DNA from 3 places in the Streptomyces solicamelliae genome. Region 1 is predicted to be linked to each of the others. Evidence: riboswitches for the same ligand, from Rfam matches in the RefSeq annotation. Region 1 holds a riboswitch; each other region holds the start of a gene.
What was found. A riboswitch is a leader RNA that binds a small molecule or an ion and turns the genes downstream of it on or off. The one in region 1 is predicted to bind thiamine pyrophosphate.
Positions count from the first base shown of each region.

Region 2: it holds a riboswitch for thiamine pyrophosphate, as region 1 does, so the genes downstream of both, ABZO31_RS24385 (thiamine ABC transporter substrate-binding protein) here and thiC (phosphomethylpyrimidine synthase ThiC) in region 1, are expected to answer to the same signal.
Region 3: it holds a riboswitch for thiamine pyrophosphate, as region 1 does, so the genes downstream of both, thiO (glycine oxidase ThiO) here and thiC (phosphomethylpyrimidine synthase ThiC) in region 1, are expected to answer to the same signal.

Region 1 covers NZ_CP160404.1:3,538,092-3,542,459, reverse strand. Annotated here, with positions in the region: gene ABZO31_RS16420 (SsgA family sporulation/cell division regulator) at 1-124, shown strand, start outside; gene ABZO31_RS16415 (YibE/F family protein) at 132-1,556, opposite strand; TPP riboswitch at 1,628-1,762, shown strand; gene thiC (phosphomethylpyrimidine synthase ThiC) at 1,756-3,537, shown strand; gene ABZO31_RS16405 (hypothetical protein) at 3,608-4,368, opposite strand, start outside.
Region 2 covers NZ_CP160404.1:5,211,977-5,216,344, forward strand. Annotated here, with positions in the region: gene ABZO31_RS24375 (phosphatidate cytidylyltransferase) at 1-1,022, shown strand, start outside; gene rlmN (23S rRNA (adenine(2503)-C(2))-methyltransferase RlmN) at 1,125-2,237, shown strand; TPP riboswitch at 2,267-2,376, shown strand; gene ABZO31_RS24385 (thiamine ABC transporter substrate-binding protein) at 2,457-3,545, shown strand; gene ABZO31_RS24390 (ABC transporter permease) at 3,617-4,368, shown strand, end outside.
Region 3 covers NZ_CP160404.1:1,786,046-1,790,413, forward strand. Annotated here, with positions in the region: gene ABZO31_RS08255 (Rv2175c family DNA-binding protein) at 1-83, opposite strand, end outside; gene ABZO31_RS08260 (NAD(P)/FAD-dependent oxidoreductase) at 126-1,373, opposite strand; TPP riboswitch at 1,435-1,547, shown strand; gene thiO (glycine oxidase ThiO) at 1,545-2,708, shown strand; gene thiS (sulfur carrier protein ThiS) at 2,705-2,905, shown strand; gene ABZO31_RS08275 (thiazole synthase) at 2,911-3,705, shown strand; gene pknB (Stk1 family PASTA domain-containing Ser/Thr kinase) at 3,914-4,368, shown strand, end outside.

The DNA of each region.
Region 1 (4,368 bases):
GGTGGCCTTCCTGGACCGTACGGACAAGCTGGTCCCGCTCGGCCAGGAGCGCACCCTCGGGGACTTCGAGGACTCCCTGGAGGCGGCGCTCGGCAAGATCCTGGCCGAGGAGAACGCGGGCTGACGGTCGGCTACTTCGCGCGACGGCGCCGTCCGCCCCGAGCCGGCCGGCGCACCGCGGACGTGGCGACCTCGCCCGCACCTCCGGACCCGCCGGTCCCCCCGGCCCCGGCGGTCCCGTCGCCCGGCCGGTCGGCCGAGACGACCAGCGCCGCCAGTGCCGTCGTGACCGGCACCGAGGCGACCAGCCCGATCGAGCCGACCAGTGTCCGGACGATCTCCTCCGCGACCAGCTCGCTGTTGGCCACCGTCCCCACGCTGCTCTGCGCGATCGAGAACAGCAGCAGCAGGGGCAGCGCCGCACCCGCGTACGCGAGGACGAGCGTGTTGACCACGGAGGCGATGTGGTCCCGGCCGATCCGGATGCCCGCCCGGTAGAGCGCCCGCGGACCCATCCGCGGGTCCGCCTGGTGCAGCTCCCAGACCGCCGAGGTCTGGGTCACGGTCACGTCGTCGAGCACGCCGAGCGAGCCGATGATGATGCCCGCGAGCAGCAGGCCGGACATGTCGATCTCCGGGTAGAGACCGTGGATCAGGCCGGTGTTGTCGTCGGTGTTCCCCGACAGCGCCGCCCAGCCGATGAACAGCGAGCCGAGCAGGCCGATCAGCAGCAGCGAGATCAGCGTGCCGAGGACCGCCACCGAGGTCCGGGCCGACAGCCCGTGGCACAGGTACAGCGCGATCAGCATGATCGCGCTGGCTCCGACCACCGCCACCACCAGCGGATTCGAGCCCTGCAGGATCGCCGGCAGGATGAAGAAGGTCAGCACGAGGAAGCTCGCCGCGAGCGCGATCAGCGCCATCACGCCGCGCATCCGGCCCACGGCCACCACCGCGAGCGCGAAGATCAGGGCAAGCACCGTGAGCGGCACCTTCCGGTTCACGTCCGCCACCGAGTACTGCAGATCGCGCGGGGCGTCGGGGGCGTACGCGACCACCACACCCTGGCCCTCGTGGAGTTGGCGGGGCGCGTCCGGCTGCACGATCTCGGTGAACGTACGGCCCTTCTCCGGGCCGGTGGTGACCTCGACGGTTGCCTTGGTGCACTCCCCCTGCTGCGCCTGGACCGCCTCGCGGCCCTGCGGGGTCGAGGTGTCGCCGGTGGGCGGTACCTGGGCGGCGTTGACGTCCTCGCAGTCGACCTTCTCCGCGGAGACGACCTTGCCCTGCTCGGTCTGCCGGTCGAAGCCCACCCCGGTGCGCTCGTGCGCGGGCGCACCGCCCGGCCAGAGGACCACCAGCCCGACCACGACGGCGGTGGCGAACGGGATCAGCACGGCGGCGATGACCTTGCGCAGATGGCGGGAGACGGGCGCGGCGGGACCGTGGCTGTGGGTGTGCCCATGGCCGTGCGCATGGGCGTTGCCGGGGCCGCCGTCGTGCCCGTGGCCGTGCCCGGGATCGTTCGGTTCGGGGTTCCGCTGCGAGGAAGTCACCGACCGATCATCGCAAGAACGCGGGGGGCCCTCTGTTCAGCACGCCAGGTGAAACGCTAGCGTGGTGACACCTTTGTACACGCGGGAGCTCGGAGCACCGGGCTGAGAGGGCGCTGATCACCGTACGTCCGTACGGGAGGAGGCTGCGCCGACCGCCGAACCTGTTACCGGGTAATGCCGGCGTAGGGAGATCGGTCTCATGACCATTCAGGATGCACGCACGCCTGCCTCCGACCAGAACGGCCAGGGCGAGCGCACGCCGGGCTGGCACAAGGGGTACATCGAGGGCTCCCGCCCCGACCTCCGGGTTCCGGTCCGCCAGGTGCACCTCACCAACGGCAAGGACGTGACGCTGTACGACACGTCCGGTCCGTACACCGACCCCACCGTGGAGACCGACGTACGGCGCGGCCTGCCGCCGCTCCGGGAGAACTGGATCATCGGCCGCGGCGACACCGAGGAGTACGCGGGCCGGCCCGTCCGTCCCGAGGACGACGGCATCAAGCACACCTCGCCGCGCGGCGGTCTGAAGAACCTCGACGCGGTCTTCCCCGGCCGTCCGCGACTGCCCCGCCGGGGCCGCGACGGCCAGGCGGTGACGCAGCTCGCGTACGCCCGCCGCGGCGAGATCACGCCGGAGATGGAGTACGTCGCGATCCGCGAGAACGTCTCCCCCGAGGTCGTCCGGGAGGAGATCGCCGCCGGGCGGGCGGTGCTGCCGGCGAACGTGAACCACCCGGAGATCGAGCCGATGATCATCGGCAAGCGGTTCCTGGTGAAGGTCAACGCCAACATCGGCAACTCGGCCGTCACCTCCTCCATCGAGGAGGAGGTGGAGAAGATGACGTGGGCGACCAAGTGGGGCGCCGACACGGTGATGGACCTTTCCACCGGCCGCAACATCCACACCACCCGTGAGTGGGTACTTCGCAACTCCCCCGTGCCGATCGGCACCGTGCCGCTCTACCAGGCCCTGGAGAAGGTCGACGGCAAGGCCGAGGAGCTGACCTGGGAGATCTACAAGGACACGGTCGTCGAGCAGGCCGAGCAGGGCGTCGACTACATGACGGTCCACGCCGGCGTGCTGCTGCCGTACGTGCCGCTGACCGCCCGCCGCAAGACCGGCATCGTCTCCCGCGGCGGCTCGATCATGGCCGCGTGGTGCCTCGCGCACCACAAGGAGAACTTCCTCTACACGCACTTCGAGGAGCTCTGCGAGATCCTCGCGACCTACGACGTCACGTACTCGCTCGGCGACGGCCTGCGGCCCGGCTCGATCGCGGACGCCAACGACGCCGCGCAGTTCGCCGAGCTGAAGACCCTGGGCGAGCTGAACACCATCGCCAAGCGCCACAACGTGCAGACCATGATCGAGGGCCCGGGCCACGTCCCGATGCACAAGATCAAGGAGAACATCGACCTCCAGCAGGAGATCTGCGAGGAGGCGCCGTTCTACACGCTCGGCCCGCTGACGACGGACGTCGCGCCCGCGTACGACCACATCACCTCCGGCATCGGCGCGGCGATGATCGCCTGGTGGGGCACCGCGATGCTCTGCTACGTCACGCCCAAGGAGCACCTGGGCCTGCCGAACCGGGACGACGTGAAGACCGGCGTGATCACGTACAAGATCGCGGCGCACGCGGCGGACCTGGCGAAGGGCCACCCGGGCGCGCAGGAGTGGGACGACGCGCTGTCCGACGCGCGCTTCGAGTTCCGCTGGGAGGACCAGTTCAACCTGGCCATGGACCCGGACACGGCCCGTGAGTTCCACGACGAGACGCTTCCGGCTGAGCCGGCGAAGACGGCGCACTTCTGCTCGATGTGCGGCCCGAAGTTCTGCTCGATGAAGATCTCGCAGGACATCCGTCGTGAGCACGGTGGCGATCTGAAGGCGGACGAGATCGAGGCGGGCATGGCGGAGAAGTCCGCCGAGTTCGCCGCCTCCGGCAACCGGGTCTACCTGCCGCTGGCGGAGTAGCCCGGACCAGGACGGCAAGGGGCGACCGGCGGCACCTCGGGGGAGTCGCCGGCCGCCCCTTGCGCCGTTCTCAGCCGCGCGGTGTGTTCCGCTCCCCGTCCGCGTCCGGATTCGTGTTCGAGTCCGGGTTTGTCTCGGGGGCGGTGCTGAAGTCCGGGGCCGTGAAGTCGGGGCTGGTGAAGTCCGGGCTGGTGAAGGAGGGCCGGACCTCGGACTTGCCCTCGTCGGGGCTGGTGAAGTCCGGGCCGCTGTAGCCGACCTTCGGGAAGCGGCGCTGCTGGTGCGGCGGGCCGGGGGAGGCCGGACCGGCGCTCGGGTCGGCCAGGGCGTCCCGCAGGAACGGGACGATGCCGCGTTCCAGCAGGGCGTGCCGCCACGCCTCCCGGGCCCGTGAGACCTCCTCCGGCAGTTCGCCGCCCGGTTCCTGCGCCGGGACCTCGGTCGCGCTGTTGCGCAGGGCCGTCAGAAGCAGCCCGATCGCCGCGCACAGCAGACCGAACGCGGTGACCGCGGTGAAGAACCAGCCCGCGGTGACCAGTGCCCCGGCGAACTCGGGCGCCGCACCGACCGCCTGGAGGACGGAGCCGAACAGCAGGAAGATCAGCGCCGCGAGCCCGGCGAGGATCGGCGCCAGGACGGTGACCACGGCCGCGAAGCCCGCGCCCGGGCCGCTCGGCTCCTCGTCGCCGCCCCGGGACAGGACGGCGTCCATGACGCTCGGCCGGGCCGGCGGCGAGCGGAAGTCCTCGCGGACCTTCACGAAGTGCTCGTACTCGGCCGTCGCCGCGGTGGCGATGAGGGCCGTCGCGTTCAACGCCATCGTGCGCAACT
Region 2 (4,368 bases), 1.7 Mb from region 1:
CTTCCTGGGGAGCCCCCCCGGCCCCCGCCGGTGTCCGGGGACCCGACCAGGGACCCGCCCCGGCGGGTCCCGGGGGGCCGCTTCCGGCGGGTCCCGCATACGATCTGCATCAGGCGCAGCAGACTGCGCCCATGCCCATCGTGCCCGATGTTCCGGCCGCCGGAGACCAGGAGCCCATGCCCACGCCGCCCCCGCCCCCGCAGAAGAAGAGCGCGGGCCGTGACCTGGGGGCGGCGATAGGGGTCGGCGTCGGACTCGGCGCCGTGATCATCGCCTCGCTGTTCATCTGGAAGGCCGCGTTCGTCGGCGTCATAGCGGTCGCCGTCGTCGTCGGGCTCTGGGAGCTCACCACCCGTCTGCAGGAACGCAAGGGCATCAAGGCCCCGCTCGTCCCGCTCGGGGTCGGCGGCGCGGCGATGGTCGTCGCCGGGTACGTCCGCGGGGCGGAGGGCGCCTGGGTCGCGATGGCGCTGACCGCCCTCGCGGTGCTGGTGTGGCGCATGACGGAGCCCCCCGAGGGCTACCTGAAGGACGTCACGGCCGGCGTCTTCGCCGCGTTCTACGTGCCGTTCCTGGCGACGTTCGTGGCGATGATGCTGACGGCGGACGACGGGGCCCAGCGGGTGCTGACGTTCCTGCTGCTCACGATCGTCAGCGACACCGGCGCGTACGCGATCGGCTGGCGCTTCGGCAAGACCAAGCTGGCCCCCCGCATCAGCCCCGGCAAGACCCGGGAGGGCCTGCTCGGCGCGGTGGGCTTCGCGATGGCGGCGGGCGCGCTGTGCATGGAGTTCCTGATCGACGACGGCTCGTGGTGGCAGGGTCTGCTGCTGGGCCTGGCGGTGGCGGCGAGCGCGACGCTCGGCGACCTCGGCGAGTCGATGATCAAGCGCGACCTGGGCATCAAGGACATGGGCACGCTGCTCCCCGGGCACGGGGGCATCATGGACCGCCTGGACTCGCTGCTGCCGACCGCCCCGGTGGTCTGGCTGCTGCTGGTGCTGTTCGTCGGCTCCGGCTGATCGCGGACCACGGGCCACGGGCGGAAGTCTCCCGTGCCGTTACCCTGGAAGGGCGCGCTGCTCCGAGCGGCGCGCCTTTCGTCATTACGAGGAGTACCTGCCATGGCCCGCCCCGCACCGGGAGAGCTCACCTTCGTCGCCCCCCGCGGAGCCAAGAAGCCGCCGCGGCATCTCGCCGACCTCACGCCCGCCGAGCGCAAGGAGGCCGTCGCAGCGATCGGCGAGAAGCCCTTCCGCGCGAAGCAGCTGTCGACGCACTACTTCTCGCGGTACGTGCACGACCCCGCCCAGTGGACCGACATCCCCGCCGCCGCCCGCGAGAAGCTGGCCGGGGAGCTGCTGCCCGACCTGATGTCCGTCGTCCGGCACATCTCCTGCGACGACGACACCACCCGCAAGACGCTGTGGCGGCTGCACGACGGCACGCTCGTCGAGTCCGTGCTGATGCGGTACCCGGACCGGGTCACCATGTGCATCTCCTCGCAGGCCGGCTGCGGCATGAACTGCCCGTTCTGCGCCACCGGCCAGGCCGGCCTGGACCGCAACCTGTCGACCGCCGAGATCGTGCACCAGATCGTCGACGGCATGCGCGCCCTGCGCGACGGCGAGGTCCCCGGCGGCCCCGCCCGCCTGAGCAACATCGTCTTCATGGGCATGGGCGAGCCGCTCGCCAACTACAACCGCGTCGTCGGCGCGATCCGCCGCCTCACCGACCCCGAGCCCGACGGCCTCGGCCTGTCGCAGCGCGGCATCACCGTCTCCACCGTCGGCCTCGTCCCCGCGATGCTGCGGTTCGCCGACGAGGGCTTCAAGTGCCGGCTCGCCGTCTCGCTGCACGCCCCGGACGACGAGCTGCGCGACACCCTCGTCCCGGTGAACACCCGCTGGAAGGTCCGCGAGGTCCTCGACGCCGCCTGGGAGTACGCGGAGAAGTCCGGCCGCCGGATCTCCATCGAGTACGCCCTGATCCGCGACATCAACGACCAGGCCTGGCGCGGCGACCTCCTCGGCCGGCTCCTCAAGGGCAAGCGGGTGCACGTCAACCTGATCCCGCTCAACCCGACGCCCGGCTCCAAGTGGACCGCGTCCCGCCCTGAGGACGAGAAGGCGTTCGTCGAGGCCATCGCCGCGCACGGCGTCCCGGTGACCGTCCGGGACACCCGCGGCCAGGAGATCGACGGTGCCTGTGGACAGCTCGCGGCCAGCGAACGCTGAGCTTGTACCCTGAGCTCGAACACATCTGCATATTCCGACAGGGGAGCGCCACAGCGCTGAGAGTGCGGCACCGTCAGGCCGCAGACCCTCTGAACCTTGCCCAGGTCATTCTGGGTAGGAAGTTCGGACGTTAACTCGAGCTGTTGCGCCCTGCCCGCGACCGGTCTCCGGTCGCGGGCAGGGCCGCGTCTCTTCCTGGTCACACCCAGGAGGAATCCAGTGCACACCAAGAAGCTGGCCGCCGTCGCGGTCGCCACGGCGCTCGGCGTCACGACCCTCGCCGCCTGCGGCGGCGACAAGGCCGACACCTCCGGCGAGGGCACGAAGTCCAAGACCGTCACGCTCGTCAGCCACGACTCGTTCAACGCCTCCAAGGAGGTGCTGGCCGACTTCACGCGGCAGACCGGCTACACCGTGAAGGTCCTCAAGAGCGGCGACGCCGGCGAGGCCCTCAACAAGGAGATCCTCACCAAGGGCTCCCCGCAGGGCGATGTCTTCTTTGGCATCGACAACACCCTGCTCTCCCGCGGTCTCGACAACGGCCTGTTCGAGCCGTACGAGGCCAAGGGCCTGGAGCGGGTCCCGGCCGAGCTGCAGCTCGACAAGGACAAGCACCGGGTCACCCCGATCGACACCGGCGACATCTGCGTCAACTACGACAAGAAGTACTTCGCCGACAAGAAGCTCGCCCCGCCGCAGACCTTCGACGACCTGGCGAAGCCCGCGTACAAGGACCTGCTCGTGGTGGAGAACCCCGAGCGCTCCTCCCCGGGCCTCGGCTTCCTGCTCGGCACCGCCGCGCAGTACGGCGACGAGGGCTGGCAGGACTACTGGAAGAAGCTCAAGGCCAACGGCGTGAAGACCGTCGACAGCTGGGAGCTCGCCTACAACCAGGAGTTCTCCGGCTCCGCGGGCGGCGCGAAGGCCAAGGGCGACCGGCCGCTGGTCGTCTCGTACGCCTCCAGCCCGCCGGTCGAGGTGCTGTACGCCGAGCCGCAGCCGAAGGAGGCCCCGACGGGCGTCTCCACGGGCACCTGCTTCCGGCAGACCGAGTTCGCGGGCCTGCTGACCGGGGCGAAGAACACCGAGGGCGGCAAGGCGCTGATCGACTTCCTGATCTCGAAGAAGTTCCAGGACGACATGCCGCTCCAGATGTTCGTCAACCCGGTGGCCGAGGACGCGACGCTGCCGGAGCTGTTCACGAAGCACGGGGCGGTGATCGCCAAGCCGCAGACGATGGCTCCTGAGAAGATCGCCGAGAAGCGTGAGCAGTGGATCCAGTCGTGGTCGTCGATCGTCCTGAAGTAAGCCGTCCCGACGTCGGCCGGGCCCCGGCCGTCCACCGGGACCTGCGCGGGAGCGCGGCGCGGCTCGGCCTGATGGCCCTGCCCGTCGCGTTCTTCGCGGTCTTCTTCGCCTGGCCCGTCGTGTCGATCGTCGCCCGCGGCGTGAAGACGGACGGGACCTGGCAGTTCGGCCGGATCGGCGAGACGCTGAGCCGGCCGGACATCCTCGAGGTGCTCTGGTTCACGCTCTGGCAGGCGGCCGCGTCGACGGCGCTGACGCTGCTGGTCGCGCTGCCCGGCGCGTACGTCTTCGCCCGGTTCGACTTCCCCGGCAAGACGGTGCTGCGGGCCGTCGTGACGGTGCCGTTCGTGCTGCCCACGGTCATGGTCGGCACGGCGTTCCTGGCGCTGGCCGGGCGGGGCGGGCTGATGGACGAGCTGTGGGGGCTGCGGCTCGACACGACGGTGTGGGCGATCCTGCTCGCGCACGTCTTCTTCAACTACGCGGTCGTCGTACGGACCGTCGGCGGCCTGTGGGCGCAGCTCGACCCGCGGCAGGAGGAGGCCGCACGGGTCCTCGGCGCGTCCCGGTGGCAGGCCTGGCGGCGGGTGACGCTGCCCGCGCTGGTGCCGTCGGTGGCCGCGGCGGCGCTGATGGTCTTCCTGTTCACGTTCACGTCCTTCGGCGTCGTGCAGATCCTCGGCGGCACGTCGTACTCCACGCTGGAGGCCGAGATCTACCGGCAGACGGCGCGGTTGCTCGACCTGCCGACGGCGGCGGTGCTGACGCTGGTGCAGTTCGCGGCCGTGGGCACGATCCTCGCGGTGCACGCCCGGACGGTACG
Region 3 (4,368 bases), 1.8 Mb from region 1:
TCGACGTCGAGCATCTCCGCGATGTCGGGGAGGTAGAGCCAGGCAGGGACGAGAGCATCGATCTTTGCGTCAATCTCGGTCACGGGACAAGCCTGCCATCCAGGACCGACAGCCGGTAGTCGGGCCTACCGGACTGCGGCCTTCAGAGGGACGGCGGGGTCCGCGGCGCGCTCCGGGTCGACCGGCGTGCCCGCCTCGATCAGCCGGCGCCCCTGGGCGAGGTCCCGGGGCCGGCCGACGGCGAGCAGGGCCACCGGCACGTCGGCGCGCAGCCAGAGCACCGACCAGGCGTCGTCGCCGGGCGCGCCGCGCCACAGGAGTGTGTCGGCGTGGGCGTGGTGTCCCGCGTACTGGACGAAACGGCCGAACTGCTCGGACCAGAAGTACGGCACCGGGTCGTACGCGGGTGCCTCCGCGGGCCCGCCGGTGATCGCGGCGGCGACGGTGCGCGGGCCCTGCAGGGCGTTGTCCCAGTGGTGGACGAGCAGCCGCTCGCCGTAGCGGGCGGAGGGGAAGGAGGCGCAGTCGCCGACCGCGTACACGTCGGGCAGGGAGGTGCGCAGCCTGTCGTCGGCGGTGACGGAGCCGTCCGGGCCGAGTTCGACGCCGGAGCCGGCGAGCCAGCCGGTGGCGGGGCGGGCGCCGATGCCGACGACGACGGCGTCGGCGGGCAGCCGGCGGCCGTCCGCGAGCCGGACCTCGCCGGGTTCGAGGCGCTCGACGCGGGCGCCGGTGACGAGTTCGGCGCCGCTCTGCGCGTACCAGGCGGCCATCGGCTCGGCGACCTCGGCGGGCAGGGCGCCGGCGAGGGGCCGTTCGGCGGCCTCGACGACGGTGACGGCGCAGCCGGCCTCGCGGGCGGCGGTGGCGAACTCGGCGCCGATCCAGCCGGCGCCGACCACGACGATGTCGTGCCGCCGCTCCAGGACGGGCCTGAGGCGGGCGGCGTCGTCGAGGGTGCGCAGCAGGTGGACGCCGGGGACGCCCTCGGTGCCGGGCAGGGTGACCGGGTACGCGCCGGTGGCGAGGACGAGCACGTCGTACGGGACGGGGCCGGCCTCGGTGTCGACCTCGCGGTCCGCGGCGCGCAGCCCGGTGACCTCGACGCCGAGGCGGAGTTCGACGTCGAGGGCCGCGAAGTCGACGTCGAAGGCGGAGTCCTCGGCCTTGCCGAGGAGGACGGCCTTGGACAGCGGCGGCCGGTCGTACGGCTGGTGGGGTTCGGCGCCGATGAGGACGACCGGTCCGGTGAAGCCCTGTTCGCGCAGGGCCACGGCGGTCTGGACGCCGGCCATGCCCGCGCCGACGACGACCACGCGCCGCGGCCGCTCCGTGTGTTCCCGCTGCTCTGCGTGTTCCCGCTGTTCGCTCACCCGCCCACCTTACGTACCTGACGAACCGTCAGGAAGTGGTGGGCTAGTCTGGCCGTCAACGTAGAGCACACGCGGGAGTCCGGACGCACCGGGCTGAGAGGGAGGCTGACCGGCCTCCGACCGTACGAACCTGATCCGGGTCATGCCGGCGAAGGGAGGGGCTGGACGCCCATGCACGCACGTACCGATGCGGACGTCCTCGTCGTGGGGGGCGGGATCGTCGGCCTCGTCACGGCCTGGCGGGCCGCGCAGCGCGGACTGCGCACCGCGGTCGTCGATCCCGAACCGGGCGGCGGGGCCGCGCGGGTCGCGGCCGGGATGCTGGCCGCGGTCACCGAACTCCACTACGGCGAGGAGACCCTGCTCGCCCTCAACCTCGCCTCCGCGCGCCGCTATCCGGACTTCGTCGCCGAACTCGCCGACGCCACCGGCCTGGACGTCGGCCACCGCGCCTGCGGCACGCTCGCGGTGGCCCTGGACGCCGACGACCGGGCGCACCTGCGCGAGCTGCACGCGCTGCAGACGCGGTGCGGGCTCGAGTCGGTGTGGCTGAGCGGGCGCGACTGCCGCCGCCTGGAGCCGATGCTGGCGCCCGGGGTGCGGGGCGGGCTGCGGGTCGACGGGGACCACCAGGTGGACCCGCGACGGCTCGCCGACGCGCTGCTCGTCGCCTGCGAGCGGGCCGGGGTGGTGTTCCACCGGGCCTGGGCGGAGCGGCTCGTCGTCGTGCGCGACCGGGCGGCGGGGGTGGCGTTCCGGGACGGTACCGAGGTGGCGGCCGACCAGGTCGTCCTGGCCGGCGGCAGCCTGAGCGGCCGGCTCGAGGGCGTACCGGACGACGTCCTCCCTCCGGTCCGCCCGGTGAAGGGGCAGGTGCTGCGGCTGACGGTGCCGCCGGCGTACGCGCCGTTCCTGTCCCGCACGGTGCGGGCGGTGGTGCGGGGCAGCGCCGTGTACCTGGTGCCGCGGGAGAACGGCGAGCTGGTGATCGGCGCGACCAGCGAGGAGCTGGGCTGGGACACGACGGTGACCGCGGGCGGGGTGTACGAGCTGCTGCGCGACGCGCACGAGCTGGTGCCGGGGCTCACGGAGCTGCCGCTGACCGAGACCCGGGCGGGGCTGCGCCCCGGCTCCCCCGACAACGCGCCGCTGCTCGGCGCGACGGCCCTGCCGGGGCTGCTGCTCGCCACCGGGCACTACCGCAACGGGGTGCTGCTGACGCCCGTCACGGGCGACGTCATGGCCGAGGTCCTGACGACCGGGGCCCTGCCGGAAGAGGCGCGCCCCTTCACCCCCCTCCGTTTCTCCGCAGTACGTCAGGAGCAGCCCGCATGAACGTCTCGGTCAACGGCGAGCCGCGCGAACTGGGCGGCCCGCTCCCCCTCTCGGCACTCGTGGCCACGCTGACGACGGCCCCCTCGGGGGTCGCGGCGGCACTGAACGAAACGGTCGTCCCGCGAAGCGCGTGGGGGACGACGTACGTGGGCGAGGGCGACCGCGTGGAGATCCTCACGGCAGTCCAGGGAGGCTGAGGACAGTGGCGGACGACGTCTTCGTACTCGGCGACCGGGAGTTCACCTCCCGCCTGATCATGGGCACGGGCGGCGCGCCCAGCCTGGACGTGCTGGAGCGCGCGCTGGTCGCCAGCGGCACGGAACTGACGACGGTGGCGATGCGCCGCCTGGACCCGACGGTGCAGGGCTCGGTGCTGTCCGTCCTGAACCGCCTGGGCATCCAGGTCCTGCCGAACACGGCCGGCTGCTACACGGCGGGCGAGGCGGTCCTCACGGCGCGGCTGGCGCGGGAGGCGCTGGGCACGTCGTGGATCAAGCTGGAGGTGGTGGCCGACGAACGCACCCTCCTCCCCGACGGCGAGGAGCTCCTGGCGGCGGCGGAAACCCTCGTCGACGACGGCTTCACGGTCCTCCCGTACACCAACGACGACCCGGTGCTGGCGCGGAAGCTGGAGGACGCGGGCTGCGCGGCGATCATGCCGCTGGGCTCGCCCATCGGCTCCGGCCTGGGCATCCGCAACCCGCACAACTTCGAGCTGATCGTGGAGCGCGCGGGGGTCCCGGTGATCCTGGACGCGGGCGCGGGCACGGCGTCGGACGTGACCCTGGCGATGGAGCTGGGCTGCGCGGCGGTGATGCTGGCCTCCGCGGTGACGCGCGCGCAGGACCCGGTCCGCATGGCCAGGGCGATGCGCCTGGCGGTCGAATCGGGCCACCTGGCCCGTGAGGCGGGCCGCATCCCCCGCCGCCACTTCGCCGAGGCATCGTCCCCGACGGAAGGCCGAGCCGCCCTGGACCCGGAACGCCCGGCGTTCTGACCCTGAGGGGCCTCCCGCCGCCGCCCCCGTTGCGGGCGATCGTTCCCGCAGGGCGTGGGGGTCCCCCCGGACGGAGTCTGGGGGGCGCCTCGACGGGCGGCACCGTCCGCGGTGCCTGGGGCTCCCCCACCGCGCTCCACGTCACAGCTGCGCTGCAACGTGGAGCGGAGGGGCGGGGGCACGGCCCGGGGCTCGTAGACTCGGGGCCGTGGATACGACGCTCAGGGACCCGCTCGTCGGGCAGCAGCTCGACGGCCGGTACCGCATCGACGCGCGTATCGCCGTCGGCGGCATGGCCACCGTCTACCGCGCCCTCGACACCCGTCTCGACCGCGTCCTCGCCCTCAAGGTCATGCACCCGGAGCTCGCCGCGGACGCCACCTTCGTCGAGCGGTTCATCCGGGAGGCCAAGTCAGCGGCCCGCCTCGACCACCCCAACGTCGTCGGCGTCTTCGACCAGGGCGCGGACGGCGCGTACGTGTACCTCGCCATGGAGTACGTCGCCGGCTGCACCCTCCGCGACGTGCTCCGCGAGCGCGGCGCCCTCCAGCCGCGCGCCGCGCTCGACGTCCTGGAGCCCGTGCTCGCCGCGCTCGGCGCCGCGCACCGCGCCGGCTTCGTGCACCGCGACATGAAGCCGGAGAACGTCCTCATAGGGGACGA